Regions from separate parts of the Peribacillus sp. NPDC006672 genome, predicted to be linked through region 4. Evidence: riboswitches for the same ligand, from Rfam matches in the RefSeq annotation. Region 4 holds a riboswitch; each other region holds the start of a gene.
What was found. A riboswitch is a leader RNA that binds a small molecule or an ion and turns the genes downstream of it on or off. The one in region 4 is predicted to bind thiamine pyrophosphate.
Positions count from the first base shown of each region.

Region 1: it holds a riboswitch for thiamine pyrophosphate, as region 4 does, so the genes downstream of both, tenA (thiaminase II) here and thiT (energy-coupled thiamine transporter ThiT) in region 4, are expected to answer to the same signal.
Region 2: it holds a riboswitch for thiamine pyrophosphate, as region 4 does, so the genes downstream of both, ACQKKK_RS00785 (ABC transporter substrate-binding protein) here and thiT (energy-coupled thiamine transporter ThiT) in region 4, are expected to answer to the same signal.
Region 3: it holds a riboswitch for thiamine pyrophosphate, as region 4 does, so the genes downstream of both, tenA (thiaminase II) here and thiT (energy-coupled thiamine transporter ThiT) in region 4, are expected to answer to the same signal.

Region 1 covers NZ_JBNNOR010000007.1:84,004-87,121, reverse strand. Annotated here, with positions in the region: gene ACQKKK_RS13120 (IS1595 family transposase) at 1-541, opposite strand, end outside; gene ACQKKK_RS13115 (hypothetical protein) at 629-754, opposite strand; TPP riboswitch at 1,100-1,228, shown strand; gene tenA (thiaminase II) at 1,364-2,047, shown strand; gene ACQKKK_RS13105 (ECF transporter S component) at 2,061-2,645, shown strand; gene ACQKKK_RS13100 (ABC transporter ATP-binding protein) at 2,658-3,118, shown strand, end outside.
Region 2 covers NZ_JBNNOR010000001.1:149,759-152,876, reverse strand. Annotated here, with positions in the region: gene ACQKKK_RS00795 (ABC transporter permease) at 1-419, opposite strand, end outside; gene ACQKKK_RS00790 (thiamine-binding protein) at 416-700, opposite strand; gene ACQKKK_RS00785 (ABC transporter substrate-binding protein) at 712-1,716, opposite strand; TPP riboswitch at 1,849-1,958, opposite strand; gene ACQKKK_RS00780 (protein-glutamine gamma-glutamyltransferase) at 2,196-3,023, shown strand; gene rarD (EamA family transporter RarD) at 3,112-3,118, opposite strand, start outside.
Region 3 covers NZ_JBNNOR010000002.1:127,416-130,533, forward strand. Annotated here, with positions in the region: gene ACQKKK_RS03935 (N-acetyltransferase family protein) at 1-35, shown strand, start outside; gene ACQKKK_RS03940 (aspartyl-phosphate phosphatase Spo0E family protein) at 107-301, opposite strand; gene ACQKKK_RS03945 (Fur-regulated basic protein FbpA) at 546-734, opposite strand; SAM riboswitch class I at 911-1,015, opposite strand; TPP riboswitch at 1,175-1,278, shown strand; gene tenA (thiaminase II) at 1,373-2,062, shown strand; gene thiW (energy coupling factor transporter S component ThiW) at 2,077-2,598, shown strand; gene thiD (bifunctional hydroxymethylpyrimidine kinase/phosphomethylpyrimidine kinase) at 2,567-3,118, shown strand, end outside.
Region 4 covers NZ_JBNNOR010000002.1:408,726-411,843, forward strand. Annotated here, with positions in the region: gene ACQKKK_RS05365 (universal stress protein) at 1-368, shown strand, start outside; gene thiT (energy-coupled thiamine transporter ThiT) at 689-1,270, opposite strand; TPP riboswitch at 1,377-1,479, opposite strand; gene ACQKKK_RS05375 (cation diffusion facilitator family transporter) at 1,685-2,572, shown strand; gene ACQKKK_RS05380 (histidine kinase N-terminal domain-containing protein) at 2,811-3,118, shown strand, end outside.

The DNA of each region.
Region 1 (3,118 bases), on a different contig from region 4:
GAGGTTTACGACCTTCAATATTTCTTTTCCCCTTTTCAGAGTACAAAAAATATGTTTCATCCATCTCTACAATCCCTGAAAATGTGTTGAAGTCCATTTGTTTTAAAGCAGACAATACTTTGTGTCTCCAATAGAACAAAGTAACATAATGAACTTCACCAATAAGATCTGCTGATTTACGAAGGGAATAGCCTTCCAACATACATTTAATAAAATCCAACCATTTATCAGGCTTATGAGTACGGTATAGGGGTGTTGAGGTTACATCTGTAAAAGTTTTTCGGCAATTTTTACAGCGGTATCTTTGCCGTTCAATCTCTTTAAGACCGAGTTTTACCATATACTTACCGAAACGCACAACTCGTTTAGAGTCACAATGCACACAAGTGTAGCCATCTTTATTTTTTCGTTCAGTTACTTCTTGAAATACAGGTTCACTTGCTGAAAATGACGCAAGAGAACTGATAAAAAATTCTTTTAATCTATGTTGTTCTGCTGAATTTAATTTTTTTATTTCTGCTATTAATTCTCTTAACGTCATTTAAAGCCATCCGAACAAACGTTCTTTTATTTATTATAGAACATTTGTTCGGTTTAATCAAATATCAACAGAGTTAATTAACATATCCTAGAAAATAAAAGAATTCACGAGTAAAGTGGCTGAACTCACGAGTAAAACACTCAAACTCACGAGTAAAGTGGCTGAACTCACGAGTAAAACACTCAAACTCACGAGTAAAGTGGCTGAATTCACGAGTAAACATCAAACTTAGAAGTAAAATCGTCGAATTCACGAGTAAACATCAAACTTAGAAGTAAAATCGTCGAATTCACGAGTAAAACACTCAAACTCACGAGTAAAGTGGCTGAATTCACGAGTAAATCACTCAAACTCACGAGTAAATATCAAAATCAGAAGTAAAATCGTCGAATTCAAGAGTAATCTACGAAATGAACTCCCTTTGGTCAAAGCATTTGAAGGACATTCGCAAGATTGAAAGGCTAGTAGCCTTTAAGCATTAGGATGAAAACTTATCTAATACGTTTGACAATTGGATTTATCGTGTTAATATAAAGGCAAATGAAATATATATACAATTTGTACCACTAGGGGTGCTTTATAGGTAAAAGCTGATTTTACCTGAGAAGCTGAGATTAAAGTATGACTTTAAGACCCTTAGAACCTGATCTGGTTTATACCAGCGTAGGGAAGTGGGGTCTGGGACAATACGTTTCTGTATTATTTCAAGTACAACCACTTTCTTTACGTTAAAGAAAGTGGTTTTTTATTTGCAAAAAAAGGGGTGATAAAAGGCTTTATCCCGTATCATTCATAGAAAAATAGAATTTGGAGGTAATGGAAATGAAGTTTTCAGATGAAATCCGCCAGGAAGTTGATCATATTTGGGAGGCTAGCTTTAATCACCCGTTTGTTGCAGGAATAGGAGATGGCACATTGCCATTAGAGTGTTTTCGTTTTTATGTCATGCAGGATGCCTATTATTTATCTCATTTTGCTAGAGTTCAAGCTTTAGGAGCAGTCAAAGCTACAGATTTACATACAACAAGCAGACTTGCCGGCCACGCACAAGGAACATATGAAGCGGAGTTGAAGCTTCATGAAAATTTTTCTGAGAGATTAGGCATCACCAAAGAAGAAAGGGAAAATTTCAAACCTGCCCCGACTGCCTATGCTTATACTTCCCATATGTATCGTGCGGCATATTCTGGACATTTAGGTGATGTTATTGCGGCTATCTTGCCATGTTATTGGCTGTATTATGAAATAGGCGAAAAGCTGCAAGAGTGTAAACCGGAAGAGCCGATTTATCAAGAATGGATAGCGGCTTACGGTGGAGAGTGGTTCCGCTCGTTGGTTGAAGAACAAATTGCGAGGCTTGATGAGATTGCTGAAAAGGTAACAGATGAAGATAAGGAAAGAATGAAGGAGCATTTTATCCTTAGCAGCCAATATGAATACTCATTTTGGGAAATGGCTTATCGTTTAGAGACATGGCCTGTGCATAAGGAAACACTAGAAGTATAAAGGAGATTGAAACATGAAAAAAGGATTGAAATTAACGGATATATTAGTCACGATCGTGATTTCCGTAGCATTTGGAATCGTTTATATCCTTTGGGGTTCGATTTATTATTCCTTTAAACCATTAGGATTACATCTAGATCAACTTATTTATGGAATGTGGTTTATAGCTGGCCCCGTCGCCTTTTTGATTTTACGGAAACCGGGTGTGGCACTTCTGGCAGAGATAGCTGCAGCTTCAGGTGAATTCTTTCTGGGTTCACCATGGGGGCTGACTGTACTCTTATATGGGGTGGTCCAAGGTTTGTTCGCTGAACTGGTATTCATGGCGTTCAGATATAAAACATTCAATATGTCGGTGGCCGTTTTAGCTGCGATAGCTTCCTGCCTTGCATCAGTACTAATGGATTTTGCCTACGGGGAAATAGGTGCTCTCTCCCTTTGGAATTTATCGTTATTCATGATAGCGAGGTTCTTGGGTTCTATATTCTTTGCAGGTGTAACCGCTTATTATCTAGTTAAAGTTCTGGAAGCAACAGGAGTAACTAATCTTGTTCGTCCGGTTTCAAGCAAAGATTATGAAGAACTGGACCTAAAGTAGAGGGTGATGGCCATGGAACCAATCGTTTCTGTTGAGAAGTTAAGAATGAAATTTCCAGGTGATGAGTCATTGATTTTCAAGGACCTATCCGTCTCGATTGATAAAGGTGAAAAAGTTCTATTGTTGGGACCATCAGGATGTGGTAAGTCGACTCTTTTGCAAGTGTTAAGCGGATTGATTCCGAATTCCATCGAAGTCCCGATGAAAGCGGAAGAATTGATATGCCCTTCCTCATGGGGATATGTTTTTCAAGACCCTGATAGTCAGTTTTGCATGCCATTTGCCGATGAGGAAATTGCTTTCGTCCTTGAGAACCTTTCCGTCCCTAAACAAGAAATGAAAGAGAGGATCCGTCATCATATCCGTCAAGTTGGATTGAACCTAAAGGATATCCATACAAGTATAGATATATTATCAGGCGGGATGAAACAGCGTCTGGCAATTGCTTCAGTATTGGCCCTTGAACCGGAAGT
Region 2 (3,118 bases), on a different contig from region 4:
AATGAAGCAACCGCAACCGGAAAAAAACATACGAGTGAAATCACAATTAACTTAGGCAGCATGCCAAAGCCAAACCAGATCACTAAAAGCGGTGCCAAAACTATGATTGGTATATTTTGTGATAGTATGAGCAGAGGATAAACCGCGTCCTTCACACCTGGAAATAGGTGTAAGATTGCCGCAATTAATAAGCCGATACAGCTTCCAATAAGAAAACCCGATAACGAAAGCTCAGTTGTTGATATAAGGTGTCCAAAAAGATTACGGGACGACTCAATTCCTTCGATGAAAATGGCTGATGGAGCGGGAAGCAGCCATTCTTCAACCTTTAATAAGACTGTCATTGACTCCCATACTATCAGTAAACATAATAAAAGAAAGAAGGGAGCCCCCTTCTTCCAAATTCCCCTTTTGATCATGCCCGATATTTCTCCGTTAACGTATCCATCGTAATCCCGCTCGGCTGATATAGTATCTTCACTTGGGAAATGACATTCGGCGAACCTATTTCAATCATTCTTACATTCATTTTTTCTATAACCGACAGAAGCTCGGATAGCTCACCCTCCATTGTTGTTTCTAGCGGGTGAACCTCATACTTAACACCTGATTCATCAATGATCTTGATTGCTTCATCGACCAAAGGGATGACATTTTCCCCTTTAGGAATAATCTGTATACTAATTAATGAATTGGCCATTGTATTTCCTCCTATTTTGGTAAAAATTCATTGGTAAATGCCTTTTCAGGATTGAAATCACCTTCAAGAAGCTTATTTTCCGTCATCCAATCACTGTAATTCTTCCAGATTTCAAGCTTTTGTTCACCCCAACGCGGAGCATCATCCTGATACTTATCTGCAAGCCACTCCTGGCTTTTCTTCACTAGTTTTGGATCTAGATCAGGTGCAGACTTAATTAATATGTCTGCTGCATCATCAGGATTCTTAATCGCAAACTGGTACCCTTTCGAAGCTGCATGAACGAATGCTTTAACAGTTTCAGGATCCTCTTTAATCATCTTTTCATTTGTTGTCAAAACAGGCGTATAGTAATCAAGCTTATCAGAGTATTCGGTTAAGTAAACCATATTAAGCTTTTCATTTCGCAACTCAGCCTCGATACCTGTCCACCCATAATAAATCCAGGCAAAATCTATATCCCTTTTAACCGAAGTGAAAAAATCTGTGTCCCCTGTATTCACTATATCCACTTTATTTGCATCGGCATTTTCTTTCTTCATAAGTGAATCAATAACGGCCTTTTCAACTGGAGACCCCCAGCCACCATACGTTTTCCCTTCAAAATCCTTGGGAGTTTTAATTTTTTTTGCCGAAGGTGAAGCGAATCCAGAGGTATTATGCTGGATGACAGCAGCTAGCGAAACAATCGGCACGCCTTGCACGCGGGCCTGCGTAATGCCCTCCTGGTAGCTCACGCCGAATTCAGACTTCCCTGAAGCCACAAGCTTATCAGCTCCAGCTTCGCCTGGCATGATAATTTCCACATCCAGACCTTGTTCTTTGAAATATCCTTTTTCCTTGGCTACATACAATCCTGTATGGTTTGTATTCGGTGTCCAATCAAGCACGACCGATACCTTTTTTAATTCTTTATTGCCTTCTTTTTTAGATGATTCTTCTTTTTCATTAGTTCCGCCTGCCCCACATCCAGCCAAAAGGAACAACGAAGTTAACAGTGGTAAGAATTTATTCAAGCTATTATCCTCCTACACATCATATAAGATCCATATGCCGTACCATAATGGGGCGCCAGGGTCCATTCCAATACCGGTAAAAAACAAAAAACGCCCGAAGATGAATTCGGACGTTTAACATACAAAACAGATAGTCAGTAATAATATGTTCCCTCCGCTGGCATCATCCAGATCAGGTTCAAAGAGTCAGCATCTAAAGGACGCAATCTCAGCCAGCAGTACTGGCCCCCCTACATTTCTCGTACATATGAACTTTTCTCTCCCATTATATCAATTCATGGAGAAAAGGGAATACTAATTTGCTTCTTCTCATTAATTAGAAAGGTTTTCATGCCATTCCAATCATTCTCGTTTATGTGCCTGACACGTTTAAATAGTCATTTCCTTGCAGGTATTCATATAATGAGCATAACCTGTGGACATTTTTGTGTACTGGTTTTATAAACCCTTAATTTCAAAAGCAAAAGGTGGATATGATCATGATTAAGATTAATCACAAATGGTTAGATGTCAGTCACATCCAACCAGGTATAGCACCTGCTAAATCGCTTGAAATTCTCCAATTGCTGGCGGAAGATTCTAACATTTTTGAATATCGGAGCTTTGGAAACCTTAATTTCGATATACAACTGAGGCACCGAGTCATCGAGGCAGCTTTTGCGTTGGATAAAAGTGATGCAGAATTTTCCACACTTGAGGAATCGGCATCCAATAAACAATATTGGCGCCTTTCAAAGGATGGCACCTTCACACTTCAGCCAGGGATTGCCCCTCATGCTGCACTCCTGGACATTTTCTTGAATGGAACACTTTACGCTTTCGAATGCGGTACAGCGATAGTCATCACTTTTTTAAAGGCCATCTTGGATTTAATCGGCCCTAGGAATTTCGACTACCTTTTTTCAAACCTTTTTCTATATGACTGGCGCCCTCCAGAGAATATGGCTCTTCATGTTCATCAAGGAACGGATTATTTACCAGGGGATTGCCTTTACTTCAAAAACCCTGATCACGATGAGGAAACACCTGAATGGCAAGGTGAGAATGCAATATTATTAGGAGAAGACCTCCTTTATGGCCACGGAATCGGGATTACCAATTCACAAGGTATCATCGATGAACTAAATAGCAATAGAAAGCCGAATGCCACCATCTCAGCATTCCTGACAAAACATATCATTAGCTTGGATAGTTCCTACTATAGACAATTCCAACCAAATCCCTCCCGTGCAAAGCCCGTCCACGGTCTTGTCAGCCTATCTGATTTGATTGTTTCTGAAATAGGTCCGAAGATTTACCTTTCATGACTCAAGCACTTCCGCTGTAAAACCGGTTTCTTTAAATATTGGCAAATAAAAATGCTTGGGGATGGAACCACCAAGCATTTTTTCTTATTCACGCA
Region 3 (3,118 bases), 280 kb from region 4:
ATTTGATTATACTTGGTAAACGTGTCGATAATTAAAGATATTCATTTAAAAGCTATTGCCTTGAGCAGTAGCCTTTTTCAAATTAAACGAGGACGAAATGGAGAGTTTAGAAATACCTATATACTTTCTTAAGGGAAAAATATTCAGAATCTCTTTTATTTGTTAACGCATTCAACAGCGTATCCAATTCTTGGCTTGCTTGAACAGTTAGAAGACTTGTTAAACCATAAATTGCCGCCAATTTGATCATTTCTTGTCTCTTCTCTTCTACTTTTTCTACAATTACCTTCTGGCAAAGCATCAAGCCACCTCCCATTTATTCAATATTTTTACACCTTCATCATAATGAAACTTATAGTTAAAATCAACTATTTATCAGAAATTAAATGTGTACTTTTATAGTTAAAATGTAACAAAAAGCCTATTTAATTCTCTAAATATGTATATATTGTGTCATCCCCTATATAAACATAAATAAAAAAAGCATCCACAAGTGTAGACTGCGAATGCTTACAACATCTTCCAAGATTATTGTCTATCGCTTACTATGTCATCCATTCCGAAGGAGACTCGTTATTAGGTCTATTAATTACAATCTTATATTCATCTTCAAGTACTTTTAACGAGGCATCATAAAGGTGCCTTTCATCAGAGGTTTTGTATACTCCATTGGCCAATAACTCTTCAATAAGCACTGCCTTCCTCTGTTCAATCCTCTTAAATAATTCTGCCATGTAAATGGCTCCTTTCCTAGTCATCATAGAGCCCGCTTCTAGTTGAGCTAAACTGTATTAACCGGTTTGATTTCACAAAATTATATATACCTTTTCTAGTATGCCACTAAACGTTATTCCACAAAAAGAAAAGCCTCTTCTAATTCAAGAAGAGGCTTACAGTGTCCGTACGGCTCTTCTTATCTTCCAAGCAAATGCTTGTTGGATTTAGCACAGTTCCCAAAATGGGTCTGCTGCCGAGGTTTCTTTGGGCCAAGTCCCTCCACCTCTCTGGATAAGAATTCAATATATAAAAGATGTAGAAATGATTTTATCCCAATAAACATCAAAAGTCAATTACCTGGTTCTGCCTTTTTACTTGCCATAAATGGGTTTCCCCTTTCAAAATGCGGGTTGCATTTTCTCGTCTTTCTGATATGATGTCAGTAATTACATACAATTCACACCACTAGGGGAGTCTTTTTTAGACTGAGATGGAATTAGTTCCGGACCCTTTGAACCTGAACCGGCTCATACCGGCGGAGGGAAGTGGATGATATCGTCTATTTGCAGACTTTATCCATCTACCCCGTTCCGTATTCAGGAGCGGTTTTTTTTATGGATGTAAATAGAGGATCCATTCTAAAGGAGGATGAACAATGGAGAATACTAAATTAGAAACCTTCAGTGAAAGACTTCATGAACGGGCAAAGGAAATTTGGAAAAGGAACCATTCACACCCCTTTGTCCAGTCAATTGGAAACGGCACGCTTCCGGAAAAGAAATTTTCCTATTATTTGAAGCAGGACTATATCTATCTCATTGATTATTCCAAACTCTTTGCTTTAGGTGTCATCAAAGCTCATAATACCGAAACCATGGCAAAGTTTTCCAGCATTTTAAACGAAACCCTTCAAGTAGAAATGGATATCCATCGGCAATATGCCTCGGAATTCGGAATCAGTCCCAAGGAATTGGAAGATACAGAACCTACGCCTACCACTTTAGCCTATACAGGTTACATGCTAAATGCAGCTCAGCATGGGACTTTGGCAGACTTGATCGCCTGTCTCCTGCCCTGCGCTTGGGATTATTATGAAATCGGTTTGCTATTAAAAGAACAAAATGGAGCAGCATTGGAAAACAATCGCTACGCAGATTGGATAAGGTCCTATTCATCTCCTGAATTCGGGGAAGCACACAAATGGCTGATCGCTTTGTTGGAAGAATTGACGGAAGGTATGCCTGAGAAGGAACTTCTGAGATTAGAAAAGCACTTTTTGGTGACTTCCCGATATGAATATTTATTCTGGGATATGGTTCAAAATGAACAGGATTGGCCACTGTAGGTATTGGCATGATGATGAATCCAATCAAGAAAATGACGTTGACTGCCATGATCACGGCTATAACGACTCTGACCAGTTCATTTATTTTCATCCCTGCAGGATTTGCAAAGGTCTTTCCTATTCAGCATCTGGCAAATGTCATGACTGCCGTTCTATTGGGGCCAGCTTATGCTGTGACACAAGCTTTTTTAGTTTCCATCATTAGAAACCTGTCTGGTACCGGTTCAATTTTTGCCTTTCCCGGGAGCATGATCGGTGCACTTTTGGCTGCCGTCCTTTATCGAAAAACACAAAGTTTGAAATTCGCTTGTCTAGGGGAAGTGATTGGGACCGGCATTCTCGGATCCCTATCCTGTTATCCACTTGCAATCCTCCTATTGGGGGAAAAAGCTGCTCTTTTTGGTTTTTTACCAGCTTTTATGCTTAGTTCATTCGCAGGTGCGTTTTTAGCTTTCATATTACTTAAAATACTTCTAAAAAATAATTATATGAAGGGGATTTTTTATGAAAACAGCATTAACCATCGCAGGCTCTGATTCAGGGGGAGGCGCTGGAATACAAGCGGATTTAAAAACATTTTCTGCACATGGTGTCTTTGGAATGTCTGCCATCACAGCCGTAACCGCACAAAATACAATGGAAGTCCGTTCAGTACAGCCAATTGAAACAGCAATCATTTCAGATCAAATAGCAGCTATCTTTGAAGATATTCCTGTTGATGCAGTAAAAATAGGCATGCTTGGATCAAAGGAAATCGTGGAAACAGTCGCTGCGTCCCTTAAAACCTTCATGCCTGCCATCGTTATCCTTGACCCTGTCATGATTTCCAAAAGCGGCCACCATTTGCTCGACGAAAAGGCTGTCTCTGCCTTAAAAATGGATTTGCTTCCGATTGCAACACTTGTAACCCCAAATGTACCGGAAGCGGAAGTGCTTACTGGCTTGTCAATTCGAACGAAACAAGATTTTTACAGGGCATGCATCTCCATTCAAGAACTGGGTCCTAGAGCCGTTTTACTTAAAGGAGGCCATGCAGCAGGAAATCCAAACGATCTT
Region 4 (3,118 bases):
ACGCCTCGGCTCCGGGGTTCGTACCGGCTGCGGGGTTTTATGTGGATCCCGTCCAGACACATCCCGTCGTTGAAGTCGAACAACCAAAACATCAAAGGGTAAATGATACCCCTTCCGCCATCGAGAGTAGTGTTCAGAACGCAAAAAGTAATATGTTGAGATTGCTAAGTGAATGTCAAGTCAAGGGGAAATTCGAGATATTGGAAGGACATGCGCCAGAAAGCGTATGTGATTATGCGGCAAGAACTGCTGCCGACCTCATCGTTGTAGGCAATAGCGCTAAAAGCGGTTTGGAAAAATTCTTTCTTGGCAGTACTAGCAGTTCCATTGCGAAAAACGCACCTTGTTCGGTATTCATTGCAAAATGAAGATTGAGCCGTTCTGCCCTGTTGCAGCTTATAAAACGCCTGTGATTACTGGAAACTTATTTGTACAGGAGATTACACCTGCCTTACCATATTACCACTAGTGGAAAACGTAATTAGAGGAGTTATAAAACATAAGCACGTGTTTCTTTCCGAAAGATTTTCTTTTCAAAATTGCGCTTATTCGCCTTTACATGTGTGGAATGAATTCCAATCAACGTTCAAAATTTATAAACCTTCAAAAAAACTGTAGACAAACTCAATTATTTATCGAATTTGTCTACAGTCTGAAGCCGGATTCATTATAGAATCCGGCTTTTTTATTAATAGGCTTTTTTCAGTAATACACTTGAAGCAGCCGAATATAACATCATCACCACAAGGGCAGATAAAATAAAACTGATCAGCATATAAGTCCCATTATAAATGAATGAATAAATCGCTACTGGCTGTCCTTTTGGAGCTGCAGAGCCAAAAAACACGATTCCGGATACGAAATGACACAGAAACCTCAGAAAACTGCCCAAAAACATACCGCAAATCCCAAACCACTTCGCTTTGGAACGCTTTTCCTCTTTATAGCTATTTACAAACTTATTCATGAATACACCGGATATCCCGACAACCGTAAAAGCAAGATAATAATCAATAAAGCCTTGAATCGGCGTGCTGATCCATGCTGTACCACTGACGATTTGCAAAAGCCCAAGTAACAATCCGGTTAACATCCCACCTTTGATGCCCCAACGATATGCCATCAGAAAAATCGGTACCATGGCTATTGATATCGAGCCCCCTTGCGGCCAGATTCTTGAAAAAATGAATCCAGAAACCAAATCCAGTAATAAAGCCAGTGAAGCAAAAATGGCAACCTCTGTCATGAATAACGTTTTATTTTTCATCATGTCTCTCCCTTCTCCAAAAATGAAAAGTGTACACGAGTTCCCTCCCTGCCAAATTTTACACAAACAAAAAAGCAACACCGGGGCGGTAATGGATGCCCAGTATTGCTTGTATCCAAAACCACATCCCTACGCTAGTGCTAACTATCAGGTTCATAGGGTCTGAACTTTAACCGTTCACTCTCAGCCTTTTGGCTCCCCTTGTGGAAGTATTTAATATTCGATCCTCGGTTAGAATATACTACTAGTTTCTAAAAAAGACAACTTAAAGAAAATGTCATATCATAAAAACTTGCCACTCCCATATTTATGGGAATACCCTTTCTTTTAACCAACTTCAATTAACCAAGTTAGATGGCTAAATGCAACAACTTTTCTAAGGTTTGTTTCCTAATTTACATCGGGGAGGGATTAGACATGGATAAACATTCGATTTCAGCCGAAAAAGGCGCCTACATAAGCATTGCCGCTTACATATTCTTGTCTGCTCTTAAATTATCATTTGGTTATTTCGGTGATTCTAAAGGGCTTTGGGCAGATGGTTTAAATAATACGACCGACATCATCGCTTCCATAGCCGTATTGATTGGTTTGAAAATTTCGAAGAGGCCTCCTGATGATAATCATTCATATGGTCATTTACGGGCGGAAACCGTAGCCTCGTTGGTAGCTGCCTTCATCATGATTACCGTGGGCATCCAGGTTGCTTACAGTGCTATAGAATCCTTCTTCCAGCAAGATTCAAAAACTGTTCCAAATATGCTGACCGGCTATGTCGCTATATTCTCTGCAATTTTCATGTACGGAATCTACCGTTATAACTTAGCGTTAAGTAAAAAGATCAACAGCTCTTCCATCTACGCCGTTGCACAGGATAATCGTTCCGATGCCCTTGTCAGTGTTGGCGCTTTTATAGGAATCATCGGTACTAAGATGGGAATCCCCTGGCTGGATGCGATAGCTGCAGCTGTAGTAGGGATCATCATCTGCAAAACGGCCTGGGATATCTTCCGTGATGCATCCATCTCTTTAACCGATGGTTTCGACGAGCAGCTCCTGCAAAAGATCGGACAAACCATTATATTGACAGAAGGTGTTAAGGACATGAGTGAAATTAAAGCACGTATGCACGGAAGTGAAATCCTGCTCGAAACTACCGTACATGTTAACCCTCTTTTGACCGTCATCCAAGGTCACGATATTACGGTTAAAATCGAAGAGAATCTTTTGAAGGAATATAACATCCAGCATGTAATCGTTCACATCGAACCATATGCATTCAATAAAAAAGGTAACCGTCATTAACTTTGCGGATACCTTTTTTTATTATTAAATCCTGTAATTCCTTTAATAAAAATGTGTCAAAAAAAGGTATTTATCGACTATTTGCCGAATATTTATTCCAATTGACACATGTGTAAAGAACTCTAATCTGTTATCATAAAAAACAAAATGTAATTATTTTAATATTTTGTAATTTTATTCAAATAAATTAATTTCTGGGCGAAAGTAAAATTCATTTTCCTACAGTATGGAGGGCAAAATGGTATCTAATCGAGAAATGACCATTCACTTTTTATCTTCTCAAAAAAACAGCATCATTTCCAAATGGAAAGATGAGTTGCTCCATTTACCGGACGGATATATGGGGTATTTTAAAGGAGAAGTGGAAAAAATTTTTAATCTGCTAATGGATCAGCTTGAAAAATCGGATACTGACATAGACGATGTGCTGAAGGTCGTAGGTGAAAAAATTGCGTGTGATCGAGTTAATAAACAATTAGATATGGAAAAATTCTTTTCCACAGCAACCATCGGCAGATCCACCATCGTTGAGCACGTTTTGAATTC